3 regions of the Marinomonas gallaica genome follow, and region 3 is predicted to be linked to each of the others. Evidence: riboswitches for the same ligand, from Rfam matches in the RefSeq annotation. Region 3 holds a riboswitch; each other region holds the start of a gene.

Region 1 (4,806 bases), 1.4 Mb from region 3:
TTGAAGATTCCGTCGTCATCTAGCGTAATGATCCCTGTTCTAGCGGATACTCTTGCTGATTTTACATTGGTAAACAAAGCTAATCTCTTAGCAAGTAAATAGCTGTCATTTCCCAACGCGGTCAACCGTTGCAGAACAAACGGCGTATCCCCGGTTTTGCTAGATGTATCTAGGACTGCAGGTAGCTCCGTAAAAATGATGCGTTCAATGTCTTCATTTTTAGTGGTGGAGTTAGGTGCTTTGTCGTGGATCGTTTGCGACGCTAATAACGGAATATCTTCGGCAAAATAGAAGTTTAGCAGAGGGCGTATCTGTTTCGCATCGTCAAGCTTGCCAACGTAGTATACATAATCCAAATCTTGGCGTGCTCGAGGTGTTGACTCAATATCTTGCTTTGTCCATTGACGAATTTTGTGAATACGCGCTTCACTTTCGTCCACTTGGAGTAACTGTTTAACCGCTGAGGCACGACCCGTAGGGGTATTCTCATAAGAGATGGTGTTTAGTACGGGTATGTTCAGCTCGTTGGCAATCTCGCGGAATTGATCGCTTTGGCGTAAAGCCCAAGTTGGCTGCATAGACAAAACAGCAGAGTTTTGAGCGCCTTCTTTCTTGGCAAACGTCATCAATTCACGAATATCGTCTCTTACGTTCAAAGAAAAATGATATAAGTTTGCTACGATCGTATTACTTTCAAGTTGGTTCAGTGCAATAGTTGGCACATCTGTAACCAGGTTAGGAAGTTGAGCAACGTTCTGCTTTCGCAAAGGTCCTAAAATAGTTTCTGCGCCACTTGCTAAGGCTACTTGATACGCTTCTGTGAAGGTAGTAAAAGAATCTGTATCGATGATACGCAGGTCCGGTTGCACCGACGTGTTGGAATAATATTGTTGTAAAATACCATCTAAAATCGCGTCAGATGCGGTTTTTAATTCTTTGCTCATCGGTAGCATGATGGCAACAGAAGTTGGCATGTGCTGCTCAAGTGATGCCATGATCTGGAAATCTAATGGCGGGTTCATTGACGCAGGGTGGCCAGGGTTCTGAGCTTGCCAGATGTGGAAAGCTTGTACTTGCTGGTCAACTGTCTGTGCTTGCTCGCGTAAGATTTTTGACACTTGAAGCCAGCCATCGAGTAGCGGAATAGGGCTGCTTTCTAAGTAAGAAACTTCATTGTCGGTAAGGTTTTGAATGGTTAGCCAAAGTTGTTGACGATTGGCTTCTTGCTGTTCAACAGGCAGCATCAAAGTAAGCTGCATGTAGTCTCTTACAGCACTTGGCCAACTGTCTAAAGAAGACATGACCGCGGCATGATGCTGTAACAGCTTAATATTGTTCTCTGGCCGTTGCGCGATGGGCATTTGACCCGCTTGACTCAGTACCTGCACTGCTAACATGGGCACTTCAAGCGCAATAGCGACTGTGCTTAACTCAAGTAAACCGCCAAATTTCGATGGCGTATCGAGGTTAATAACATGCGCTTCAAGGATCATACGAGCTTGTAGATATTGCTCATCTCTCACTAAGGCTTTTGCGGCTGCGAGATAAAATGGCGCGGACTGTTCAGGGCTAGACTGTTGTTTAGCCTGAGCCATAGCAAACTCGTAATCAAGAAGATCACCTTGCTGCATTTGCTGTGCAATCACAGGGCTTTGATTGGATGTGGAAGTTTCCATGGCTCCACAGCCAATAAGAGACAATGTGACTAAGGATAATGGTATGATACGGGATCTAAACAAACTCATATGTACGCAATACTTAAGCCGATAAAGAGGAAACATGGTAACACAGTCTGATAATGATGTGAGAGGAACCTTCTACATTGTAGCGACCCCAATTGGCAATCTGGATGATTTTACGGATCGTGCGAAACGAGTTTTACAAGAAGTTGACTTTATAGCGGCGGAAGACACTCGACACAGCAAACGATTGATGAACCATTTTGGTATTGAAACTCGATTATTTGCTTTGCACGACCACAATGAGCGAGACAAAGCCGCGTACATTGCATCGTTATTAGACGAAGGTAAAAACGTCGCTTTGATCTCCGACGCGGGTACGCCGCTGATTTCTGACCCAGGGTATCATGTAGTTCATTTTTTACGTCAAGAGGGGCATCGCATTGTGCCGGTCCCGGGCGCATCAGCATTAATCACGGCGTTGTGTGCATCGGGGTTACCCACCGACCGTTTTAGTTTTGTTGGCTTTTTACCGGCCAAAAGCAAATCGCGTCGTGATGAAATGTCCAGTTGGGTACCCAGCCTCGGTACCGTAGTATTCTATGAATCGACACACCGCATTTTAGACTGCTTAGAAGACCTGAATACGGTTTGGGGCGACACAGTACAAGTTGCCTTGGCACGAGAATTAACGAAAACATTTGAGACATTCTTGTCTGGTTCGGTTTCTGAAATTAAGCAAATTTTAGAAGACGATAGCAACCAAACCCGTGGTGAATTCGTCATGATGGTGTCACTTCCTGCCGAGCAAGAAGACAATACTGAAGCCCTTAAAGTGCTCACGATATTGCTAAAAGAATTGCCAGTGAAACAAGCCGCAGCTTTAGCCGCAGAAATTACGGGTGAGAAGAAAAATGCTTTGTATAAACAAGCGCTGACAATGAACGATTCTTAATCGGCTCAACAAGCAATGACCGTTTGGGAGTTTACAGCGACTTCCAAACGCGTATACTGATGCACAACTTGTCGGAGTGCCTTAATTGGCTGAGATCGCATTTTAATGCGGGATCCGCAGAACCTGATCAGGCTAATACCTGCGAAGGGAACAAGAAAGCATCTTTTCTTTTCTGCTGAATAAGCGTGGTTTGACCGCTTCAAATCTAGGTAACAACCCTAGTCGAAGAGGGGATCAAGCTGCCGCACGTACGTGGAAGTACGTGTTCTCCTGACAAGCATTTTTTCCAAATACAAACTTAATGGGAATCTGCTAATGTCGACTGCACCACCTAAACCCAATAAAAAAACGCGCGAAAAAGCCCGTCTAGACGCCAAAGCCTTTATCGAATCGTTACAGGCGACGCCATTTCCGTCGTCCGAGCGCATTTATGTGCAAGGGTCTGACGCGTCCATTCAAGTACCGATGCGTCAAATTAATCTTAGCGATACGCCAATTGGCTCCGATCCTGACAAGCTAACGTTTGAGCCGAACGAGCCCATCTACGTATACGATACCGCCGGCCCCTATGCGGACCCTGAAGAGAACATCGACGTACATGTCGGCCTAAAAGCCCTACGCCAGCAATGGATTGACGCTCGAAACGACACCGAAATCCTCGAAGGTGTGAGTTCAAACTTTGCTCAAGAACGTTTAGCGAACGATGAGTTGGAGGAGCTACGCTTCAAACACCTGCCCCGTGTGCGTAAAGCCAAAGCAGGTCAATGCGTGACGCAAATGCACTACGCACGTCAAGGCATCATCACGCCCGAGATGGAATACATCGCCATCCGTGAGAACCAAAACCTACAAGCGATCAAGTCTGAGCTATTGCTCAAACAACATCCGGGCCATAGCTTCGGTGCCAATATTCAAACAGAGATTACGCCAGAGTTCGTGCGTAAGGAAGTCGCCGAAGGCCGTGCGATCATCCCTAACAACGTAAACCATCCAGAAACCGAACCCATGATCATTGGTCGTAACTTCCTTGTGAAAGTCAACGCCAACATCGGTAACTCGGCGCTCACGTCTTCGATCGAAGAAGAAGTGGAGAAGCTAGTATGGTCAACACGCTGGGGTGCCGACACCGTGATGGACTTATCGACCGGTAAGAACATTCATGAAACGCGCGAATGGATTCTGCGTAACTCGCCAGTGCCGATCGGCACCGTACCGATTTACCAAGCGCTTGAGAAAGTAGACGGCGTCGCCGAAGACCTCAACTGGGAGGTGTTCCGCGATACGCTGATCGAGCAAGCGGAGCAGGGCGTGGATTACTTCACGATTCACTGTGGTGTGTTGCTACGTTATGTCCCCATGACCGCCAAACGCCTTACTGGTATCGTGTCGCGCGGTGGTTCGATCATGGCCAAATGGTGTCTGGCGCACCACGAAGAAAACTTCTTATACACCCGCTTCAAAGAGATTTGTGACATCTGTGCCGCTTACGACGTGGCCCTTTCGCTAGGGGACGGCCTGCGCCCTGGCTCCATCATGGACGCCAATGATGAAGCGCAATTATCCGAGTTACGTACTCTAGGTGAGCTAACCAAGATTGCGTGGGATTACGACGTACAGGTGATGATCGAAGGCCCCGGTCACGTGCCGATGCAGCTGATCAAAGAGAACATGGATCTACAATTGGATCACTGTCACGAAGCGCCGTTCTACACCTTAGGCCCATTGACGCAAGACATTGCCCCAGGCTATGACCACATTACCTCCGGCATCGGTGCGGCGCAGATTGGTTGGTACGGCTGTGCCATGTTGTGTTACGTGACGCCTAAAGAGCACCTTGGCTTACCCAACAAAGAAGACGTTAAGCAAGGTCTGATCACCTACAAAATTGCGGCCCACGCAGCAGATTTGGCGAAAGGTCACCCAGGTGCGCAAGTACGTGACAATGCGCTATCAAAAGCGCGTTTTGAATTCCGTTGGGAAGACCAGTTCAATCTGGCATTGGACCCGGAAACGGCGCGTGCCTATCACGATGAAACGCTGCCTCAAGCGTCAGGCAAAGTGGCGCACTTTTGCTCTATGTGTGGGCCAAAATTCTGCTCCATGAAGATTACCCAAGAGGTGCGCGACTACGCCGCGGGGCTTGAGAAAATCGAAGCGGTTGATGTTACGGCG
Region 2 (4,806 bases), 1.7 Mb from region 3:
GAGCACTTGCAGTGCTTTTTTCAGCCACGAGATGCGTCGTGAGCCGATTGGAGAAAGTGGCTGTGCCAAGACATTATGCATGGTCAACCTCCAGCCGCTCTAGTATCTGCTCTTGCAGCTGCGCCGTGTCTGAGTCTAATCGTCGTGGCGGCTGGCTTGATAAAGGTGGTAGGGGACGGGCGCTGGCGGGGTTGCCTTCAAATACATAAAGCTGATGACCAAGGCGCACCGCTTCTTGCGGATCGTGCGTCACCAGTACGACGGTTTTATGTTTCAGTAACTCAAACGACAGCGTTTGCAGCTTATGACGCGTCACCGCATCAAGCGCCGAAAATGGCTCGTCCATTAACACTACAGGCTGGTCTTGCATCAGGGTACGTGCCAAGGCGGCACGTTGGCGCATACCGCCTGACAGAGTTTGCGGCAACGCTTGAGCCTTATCGGCCATATCGACTTGCTCTAGCAAGCGCAGTCCTTGTTGACGTATGGCTTCTGTCACGGGCTGGCCTTTTAAACGATAAACTACGCATACGTTGTCTAGCACGCTTAACCATGGCAACAGTAAATCCTGCTGTGCCATGTAAGCGATACGGCCCGCTAATGGCTGACCGTCACAGGTAAGAATATCGCCTTGCCAATGCGCATCTTCTAACAATCCAGCCAGTTTACGCAGCACCGACGTTTTGCCACAACCGCTACGGCCAAGTAAACAGGTCCACTGATTAGCGCGAAACGTAAGACTTAAATCCTGTAATACAGGCTCAGAAGTGTGTCCATAGGCCAGCCGTGCATGCTGAATTCTAATAGCAAAGGCGTCTGTCATTATGAACGCTGTGCAAACGAGTAGAAGTGATGAACCGGACCATGGCCTTGACCAATGTCTAGCTGATCCGCGTGGGCAATGGCTTGGCTGATGTACTCTTTTGCTTGTTGAGTCGCGCTGGGTAATTCAAAGCCTTGAGCTAAAAACGAGGCCAGCGCAGACGACAATGTACAGCCCGTGCCATGGGTGTTTTTCGTTTTAATTCGAGGACTGGCGTAAGAAATCAGTTGTTCTTGAGTAATCAGCCAGTCAACGCTTTCTGCCGTATCGGCTAAATGCCCACCCTTGAGTAACACCGCTGCGGTCGGCAGTAATTTTAACGCTGGAATTAAAGCGAGTGCGGCTTCTTGGTTCGTGGGGGTGCCGCAGCCTAACAGTGCCGCGGCTTCAGGCAGATTCGGAGTGATGACCGTCACCCACGGCAGTAGCTCAGTTTTAAGCGTTTCAATGGCGCTGTCTTGCAACAGCCTATCGCCACTGGTCGCCACCATCACAGGATCAAGCACTACGTGCTTAGGCTGGTATTGGCGCAACTTCTTAGCCACCACTTTGATGATGTCAGAGTCGGCCAACATGCCAATTTTCACGGCTTGAATATTGAGATCAGTAAACACTGCATCAAGTTGCGCTTTGATGTGCGCGAGCGGAATAGGGTGGACATCGGTGACGCCGAGGGTGTTCTGTGCAGTAGTCGCAGTAATGACGGTGCAGGCATAACCACCTGTCGCAGAAATGGCTTTAATATCGGCTTGGATGCCCGCGCCGCCGCCACTGTCGGAACCGGCGATGCTAAGTGTAATAGGTGTGCTCATGTTTGTTCCTCTACGGTGTAAAGGAACAGGTATGAGAGCTGGAGAAGATCACGAGTGACGGGCGTCAAACGGATTCAAGATCACTACCTATAGTTCCCTACGCCAGTATTAACTGAATCAGGTTCAACGGGTCTCGCTTCAGCGATCTCAGCATTTCTGCCCCCCGACTATATGCAAAAGATACTACCAGCTCTTTCGCAAGGACACTAGACAATCATCAACATACGATATTTGTCGGACCTCGCTCTGCGAGGGAACAGCCCTGCAAACCAAACGCCACTTCATCAGCCACCCACCCCGCTTCGCTTCAATGTTTGTGGAAGAGAGAATTCATGCATTCAATTCGCTTGCGCAATGTCGCTTCGCGACCGTCAGCGCGAATCCAACGCATAAAGTTTCTTTTCAAGACAGAATCATCTTATGAGAGCTGAATCAGGTTATTTATTCCCTAAAATACTGTTACTTATCTTGGCGACGTCTCTGATAGCAAAGTGACAGAACGGCTTCGCGTCATGCTGCCATGGGACAATGGCAGTTAGCATTAGCGCTTAGTGAGGTTGATGCATAAAACGGATCAGGTCAAAAGGCCTGAGGGAAGCGCTTGCCTCTCTGGTTAAATCACGCTACAAAAGGGTACATTAAGAACCAATATAGCGGTGATCAAAGACGATCTGATGCGGAATAGTCCAAACAGACTTTGGTATTAAGCAAGTTATTTTACAGGGACGTCCTACCATGAAAAAAGCAAATCCCCTATATAGACAACGCAGCCGTTCAACAGTGGGTTATAGCCGCAGCTACGCTGCCGTATAACCCTTAATTGTTAACAAGGAGGTATCAATGCTAGATTTTGAAAAAAGTGAATTTGCGGATTCTATTTATTATGCCGATCTATTTAGAATTGACAGCAAAATATGGATGATCATGGGCTATGGGAAAAGTGAGGCCGCTAGAATCGCCTCAGATAACGATCGTGGTAACGATTTGTCGAGAGACTGTGTTGCTCTAAAAGTAAGCGGTAAAGATTTATTTGGGCGATATGATCCGGGGGCCTTAGGCGCTCATCACGATGAAAGTAGTGATCTTCATAAATTTCACAAGATCGATTATATCGCTTACTGCTTGTCTCCTGAGCAAACAGAAGAAGTATTTTCTTCAAACACAAAAGAAATTCTGGCTTGTGAGGCGGGGCTGATGAGTAAATTGGCAGTTGTCTATCCATATCCAGCATATTCAGCGCAATTTGTTTTTACTCCTCAAGAAATTGAAGCGTTGGCTAATCCAGAGCGCAGGGCTTTTAATTTTCTAAAGAAAATCAATGACACAGGGTTTAAAAACTTAGTGTTGGTGCCTTTCATGACTGAATTAGAATCAAAAGCAGAGTTATATAAGAGCTATGTGCCAGAAATTGCTTAACAAAGCCAAGCACAATTGCCCATTCAAAATACGCATGGGCGGTACCTCGCTGTCGCTCGGCCTTTGTTGGTGGCGTTATGCCCAAGGGAAATGACGATTAATGAATCAAGATTGGATTCTTCAAAAGAAAGAAACACGCCGGACTTTTTCAAAGTCAACTTGGGTGCCTTTGAGAGCATCCATTAACGATGAAGAAGGTGATTGTAAATATACAGGGCATGTTGTCGAGTACTTTGGTTGCGGTTCTGTAGCATTTCCTCCAGAGCACAGACAAATAGCTGAGAAAGCTGGCTGGAGTGATATTGGTATTGGGTGTACTACCAAACCTCACGCCTACGAAGATGGTTATTATTCTACAATTGAACAGTACCAATGGAATGACAAAGAACCAATTGGAATTCATCTTGTATTTGAACATCCTCAACCTATCGTTGGCGGAACTTTATGGGTATTAAATCCTGACTTGGTTGTAGCACTTCGGCTTATAAAAGAGGGGAATAACTGGGTAAGGCCAGAAGAAAATTTTATAGTAGTAGCTCGGGAAGTTCTAGATGACAAAGGGCAGCAGCGGCTGATCGAAATAAAGAGAGAGTTTCTTCTGGACTATTTAGCAGCTAGAAATTTATCTCTAAAGCTATCGTACTATCGGCAAAGAGTGGAAAACGTACCAACACTTGAAAATAGCGAATACGCTGGCCTGGAGGACCACCAAGAAGAGAGGAATGACGGCCGATATGAACTGCTAATTCGCAATTTGAATGATGTATTTGGTGGTAGCTGGGCAATGTTTCGTGCTTGGCGTACAGATGTAGATGAAGAGGAAGATGCTCCTTTAATGGGGCCGGAAACAAACGAAAATACTGATTATGAAAAGTCTGAAGGAAACAAGTCCGGTTATGATGGTGTACGGGTGGAAGGAGAATTTTGGCGGGATGAATGGATTAAACACCAAGGCATAAGCAAGCGCGTTAGAGGGGATGCTGATACAAACCTACCGCAATTCATAGTTGAAACAGATAGCAATCGCATTGCATCATCTGAGCTAAACAATGAAGACGTTGGAAGATGGCTGTGGTTTCGTTCAAGTGTTGTAAATGAACTGTTGGGGCTTCGAGGATTCTCACTTGAATGGTATACTGCCGAAACAGGTTCTATTCACTCAACGTCTGGTTATCGAATTCACTTTGGAGTCAACTCAGCGGATTTCATTACCGTTTATGCTTATGACATCGCTCGCCTCCCTTCATGGGAACAGCACTTATGGGGCGCACATAATGCAGTCCCAGAGGGCAAGGTTTCCAGTGAGTTATTAGATTCTCAAGTGAAGGCTCAACCCGCATCCACACATGCAGTAGAGGAGTTGCTGTTCGAAGTAATGAGCATGCTAGAGAATGGATTTAAGCAAGAATTTAGTGTTTCTCTTTTCTCACATGATATAGACCGTATAGAAGCCTTAAAGAAAATATCCAGATTCGAAAGTAAAGATCAGGCGTCATTGCTAAGGCTAGCAAAAGAAATTGTACGCGTTTTCTCTGACCGGCTTAATGTAAAAGATTTGCGGGCGTTATCAGTGCATGCGAATAAGGACAAACTTGGCTCAAACAAACTACTGCAAGATATATTATCCCAGAAAGTTGGAGATGATACTGCTCGTAAAGTCTTTAGGCCAATTGTAGGTGCTTATGATATGCGAGTAGGTGATGCGCACCCGACAAGTTCAAAGATCGGAGAAGCCTTAGAGCTTGCCGGAATTGA
Region 3 (4,806 bases):
ATACTGAGCAAAAAGCGAGCCTGACTCTGGTGCAGATAACGCTTGCACATCAACCAATGCCTGTACCTGACCATGCTCCACTAGCATAACTTGACCACCTAACGTTTTCGCATCGTTTGGAGCGTGCGTCACCATCACCGTCGTCCAGTTAAATTGATGCGTCAGTGAACGCACTAACTGCAGCATTTCATCACGTAATCGGGGATCTAATGCACTGAACGGCTCATCTAACAACAGCACTGGCTTGTCACGCACCAACACCCTTGCAATCGCTACACGCTGCGCTTGGCCACCCGACAATTGCTCAGGAAATTTTTGCGCAAAACCCAATAGCTGGGTCTGCTCTAATGCCCACTTTAGTTTACTATTTTGCTCATTTGTTAAGCGCCTTGTTGGCGACATACCAATAGCCACATTATCCCAAACATTTAACTGCGGAAACAAATTATCACTTTGAAATAACATCGAAACAGGACGCTCATAGGGAGCCAAATGATCCAGCTTTTCCCCTGAGAACTCTATTATCCCTTGCCCAGATAAGTAACCACCTAATAAAGACAACAAGGTACTCTTACCACCGCCACTGGGCCCTAAAATACTGGTAATGCCAGCAGGCAACTGAGCTTGATAATCGGCCTGAAAGTCTTGCCAATGGTATTGAATATCAAATGACAGCACGACGCCCTCCCACTAAACGGGTAATACCATAAAATAATGCAAGACACAGCAAAATTAGCACAACGGCAACACAGCCACCCTGTTCCACTCGATACGAGCCAATCAACTGGAACAAATACATAGGTAATGTCTCAAGCCCTTTTGAACCGAATAATGCCACCACACCCAGATCTCCTAAGCTTAACAGCACCGCATAAGCCAACCCCTGTGCCATAGCAGTACGTATCTGCTGCCACTCAAGTCGTAAACGCGACCAGCCAAAAACTTGCAGCTGCTCATAAAGATGACGATAACGTTTTTCTTGCTGATACAGGGTTGGCATGATGGCACGAAGTACGAACGGTAGCGCCATAACCGCATTCACCCACACAACAATCCAATAGGCATGCCGAAGACTGATACCAAGATGACGTAATAACAGAAACAACCCTGTTGCTAATACGAGCCCCGGCACCATCAACACCAAATTGCCCGATTGCTCTAACTTATCCGCTAACCAGTCCCCTCTACTACGCCAGCGTACGCTGCGCGCTAACGCAGCAATACTAAGCCCAATAACAAGCGCCAATAGCCCAGAAGGCAAAGCAATGCGCACGGAATGCCAAACCGACCACCATAAATCGTTTGCCTGCAGTGTGTGCCAGAAAAGCGGGCTCACTATGGGCGATAATATGGCAATAAAAGGCGGTAACACCCACAACAAAACGACACTGAGTGACAAGCCATCAATAACGTTAGGTAGCACACCTGAGCGTAATGGTAAACGCTGACCTTGGTACACACTCACATCTTGACGCACAGCGGGAGCAAACTTATACACAGCAAGAGCAACCGTACTGCATATAGCCACCTGCAGCAGAGACAAATAGCTCGCTTTATTCAAATTAAACTCAAAACGAAGTGCTTGGTAAATGGCCACTTCCAGCGTACTGGAGCGTGGTCCACCGCCTAGGCTTAATACCACAGCAAAACTTGAAAAACACAACATAAAGACCAGCAAAAACAACCCTGGTAGTGTCTTTTTCAAATAGCTCCACTCAATTAGATGAAACGCCTGCCAGCGTGAAAGCCCCAGCTGACTTGCCAAGCGCCATTGTGAATCCGGTATCAATCCATAAGCCTGTAAAATAACCCGCACGGCAAGAGGCATATTGAAAAACACATGTGCGAGCAGGATCCCACCCAGGCCATACAGCGGGAACGCAAAACCAAACACACTGGTAAACCAGCCATGACGACCATAGACCACAACAATGCCAAGAATCGCAACAATGGTGGGCACCACCATCGAAACAGCAAACAGGTTTAGTAAAGTTTGCCGTCCAGCAAAACGACGATGATACAGGCACGACGCTACAGGAATCGCCAACGCCATACTGAGCAAAGCACTGAGGCTCGCCTGTAAAAAGGAGAACCTTACTAATCGCCAGATATAAGGATCCTCTATAAAACGCCCCCAATCACTTGGGGACGCATAAGAGAGCAAGGCCACAAAAGCGGCCATTGCGACAATGAAATACAGCGCTACACCCAGCCAAGCTGGACGTAAATGAGAGGAAAGTATCAAAACTTAGCGAGTCGTCGCCTCAAGCCATTCATTCACCCAAGCTTGACGCTGCTTAGCCACTTGTTCTGCAGGTAACGTCAACACTTTTGTTGCCTCAGGCAACGTTGAAAAAGCTTCAGGTAATGGCTCGATATTGTTCATCACAGGATACATCCAGTTGCCCGTCGCGACGACACTCTGAAACTCTGGCGCCAAAATAAACTGCATAAACTCTTCAGCCAGTGCTTTGTTTGGTGCGCTGTTCATCATTGCAGCCACTTCAATTTGAGGGTAAAAGCCCTCACTGGCTTCGGCCGCTTTGTACTTATTCTCACCTTCGGCCACCATATGATACGCGGGTGACGTGGTGTAGCTCAGCACAACATCCGCCTCGCCTTTTAAAAATAAACTGTAACCGTCATACCAACCTTTGGTCACAGTCACCGTGTGCTCAGACAACTGCGCCCAAGCATCCGCCGCTTGCTCACCGTACACCGACTTCATCCAGAGCAACAAACCTAAACCTGGTGTACTGGTGCGTGGGTCTTGGTAAATCACTTTAAGGTCTTGATTCTCAACCACGTCTTTTAACGATGTGGGCGGTGTTTCAAGCTTCTCACTGTCATAGATAAACGCAAAATAGCCTTGATCAAACGGAACAAAATACTCATCACTCCATCCATTAGGTGTCTGTACGTCAGTCGTATCCACATTATGCTTAGCTAACAAATCGGTCTGCTTTGCCGACTGCATTAGATTAAGATCTAACCCCAATAACACATCGGCCTCAGAGGCCTCGCCCTCTAACTGGACGCGCGACAAAATACCTACCGATGAATCCAGCGCCACGAAGTTCACTTCACAGTCGCACTGCGCTTCAAAACGGGTTTTGATTTTAGGGCCTGGGCCCCATTCGGATGCAAACGAATCGTAGGTATACACATTCAGCGTATTCGCTGCTGCTATAGACGACGCCAACAGCGCTGCCGCTGTCACCGCAAAAGATTTAAAAGACATAGTCGCTCCATAAATGAGCGGCGTATAACTGGATGGGCAAGGTATGAAGGGCTTGCTATCTCAATTCCTACGCCAGCATGATCTGGTTCAGGTTCAATGGGTTAGCCGGAAAAGCTTCTCAGTGGCTACATCGCCACACCCCATGAGATAAAACGTCGCTATTCTAACAGACCCTTAAGAGATGTCTAAGTATTGTAAAACACGCTCTAAAGCACCTTGATTCGATCGAGCGTTGCTAAGGGCTTTTTGCCCCATGGCTTGTCGCTTCGTGAGGTCTTGCAGTAAAAGCAGTTGGTCCACCAATTCGCCCTCTGATCGAACTCTCACTGCGCCACCATCGTGTATCAGTGATTCAGTAATGTCGGCAAAGTTAAAGGTATGCGCACCAACGATCACTGGTTTGGATAAGATCGCCGGTTCAATCGGGTTGTGCCCTCCCCGCTCGATCATGCTTCCCGCGACAAAGACCACATCAGAGATAGCGAAGTAGCGCATCATTTCGCCCATACTATCACCGAGCAGCACGTTTGCCTGAGCCCAAGTATCCAGCGGATCATCCGAGCGTCGAACGGTCTGAAAGCCTTGCTGTTGACTGAGTTTATAAACTGCTTCAAAGCGCTCAGGGTGACGTGGCACAAGGATTAACTTAGCATCGGGGACTTGCTGTAAAAGGGCTTGATGCGCTGCTAAAAATTGTAGATCTTCCCCTTCATGGGTGCTGGCGGCAATCCAAACAAATTCATTCTTCGGTGCAATGGCTTGACGCCAAACGGGTACCTCACTGTCTTCTGTAGGGGAGATATCAAATTTGATATTGCCCACTACGGAGACATCTGTTGCACCAAGCGCTTTAAAACGTTCAGCATCGGTTGCCGCGTGGGCTAAGAAACGATCAGGCAACGCCATTAAAGGCCTAGAGAAAAATCCAAACTTCTCGTAACGCTTAGCGGAACGTTCACTGAGGCGAGCATTGATAACTTGAATCGTCATGCCCTTGGCTTTTGCCGCTTTTAATAGGTTTGGCCAAAGTTCCGTTTCTATGATTGCCAATTGCGGGCAGGTCAGTTGCTTCAAGGCGCGCTGTACGCATACCGTATGGTCTAGAGGTAAGTAGCGATGCTGGACGCGTCCAGCAAACCACTTTTGTACTTGCGCTTCACCAGTAGGCGTTACGGTTGTTACCAATAACGTTTTATTGGGGTGCTGGGTTAGCCATTGCGTAATTAAGGTTTTGGCTGCCAAGACCTCACCGACCGACGCACAATGCAACCAAAGATCGGCTTTCATTGGCCCCCATTTACCGAGCGCTTCCGCAACGCGGTAATTGTCATAGCGTTTATGGAAGCGCCAGATACGTCGTGCAATAAAAGGCGTTGCAACAACCAATAAGAAACGGTACAGCCACATACGCTTATTCTTCGTTGAACTGATTTTGATGCAATTTGGCGTACGCACCGCCTTGCTCAATCAATTCTTTGTGGGAGCCAACCTCAATAATTTGACCGTGATCCACCACCGCTATTATATCGGCGTTTTCTATGGTTGATAATCGGTGAGCAATGGCG

What was found. Region 3 has a riboswitch for thiamine pyrophosphate ahead of thiB (thiamine ABC transporter substrate binding subunit). Riboswitches for the same ligand answer to the same signal wherever they lie in the genome.
Region 1: linked by a shared signal. The riboswitch ahead of thiC (phosphomethylpyrimidine synthase ThiC) and the one ahead of thiB (thiamine ABC transporter substrate binding subunit) in region 3 are both predicted to bind thiamine pyrophosphate.
Region 2: linked by a shared signal. The riboswitch ahead of thiD (bifunctional hydroxymethylpyrimidine kinase/phosphomethylpyrimidine kinase) and the one ahead of thiB (thiamine ABC transporter substrate binding subunit) in region 3 are both predicted to bind thiamine pyrophosphate.

Annotation. Positions count from the first base shown of each region.
Region 1 is NZ_CP187511.1:2,879,744-2,884,549, reverse strand. Features, by position in the region: gene ACPUEK_RS13645 (penicillin-binding protein activator) at 1-1,676, opposite strand, end outside; gene rsmI (16S rRNA (cytidine(1402)-2'-O)-methyltransferase) at 1,780-2,634, shown strand; TPP riboswitch at 2,697-2,801, shown strand; gene thiC (phosphomethylpyrimidine synthase ThiC) at 2,950-4,806, shown strand, end outside.
Region 2 is NZ_CP187511.1:3,134,972-3,139,777, reverse strand. Features, by position in the region: gene ACPUEK_RS14795 (ABC transporter permease) at 1-81, opposite strand, end outside; gene ACPUEK_RS14790 (ABC transporter ATP-binding protein) at 74-823, opposite strand; gene thiD (bifunctional hydroxymethylpyrimidine kinase/phosphomethylpyrimidine kinase) at 823-1,635, opposite strand; TPP riboswitch at 1,713-1,811, opposite strand; gene ACPUEK_RS14780 (hypothetical protein) at 2,476-3,051, shown strand; gene ACPUEK_RS14775 (hypothetical protein) at 3,152-4,806, shown strand, end outside.
Region 3 is NZ_CP187511.1:1,463,332-1,468,137, reverse strand. Features, by position in the region: gene ACPUEK_RS06800 (ATP-binding cassette domain-containing protein) at 1-678, opposite strand, end outside; gene thiP (thiamine/thiamine pyrophosphate ABC transporter permease) at 665-2,245, opposite strand; gene thiB (thiamine ABC transporter substrate binding subunit) at 2,249-3,241, opposite strand; TPP riboswitch at 3,288-3,394, opposite strand; gene ACPUEK_RS06785 (3-deoxy-D-manno-octulosonic acid transferase) at 3,416-4,648, opposite strand; gene msbA (lipid A export permease/ATP-binding protein MsbA) at 4,653-4,806, opposite strand, start outside.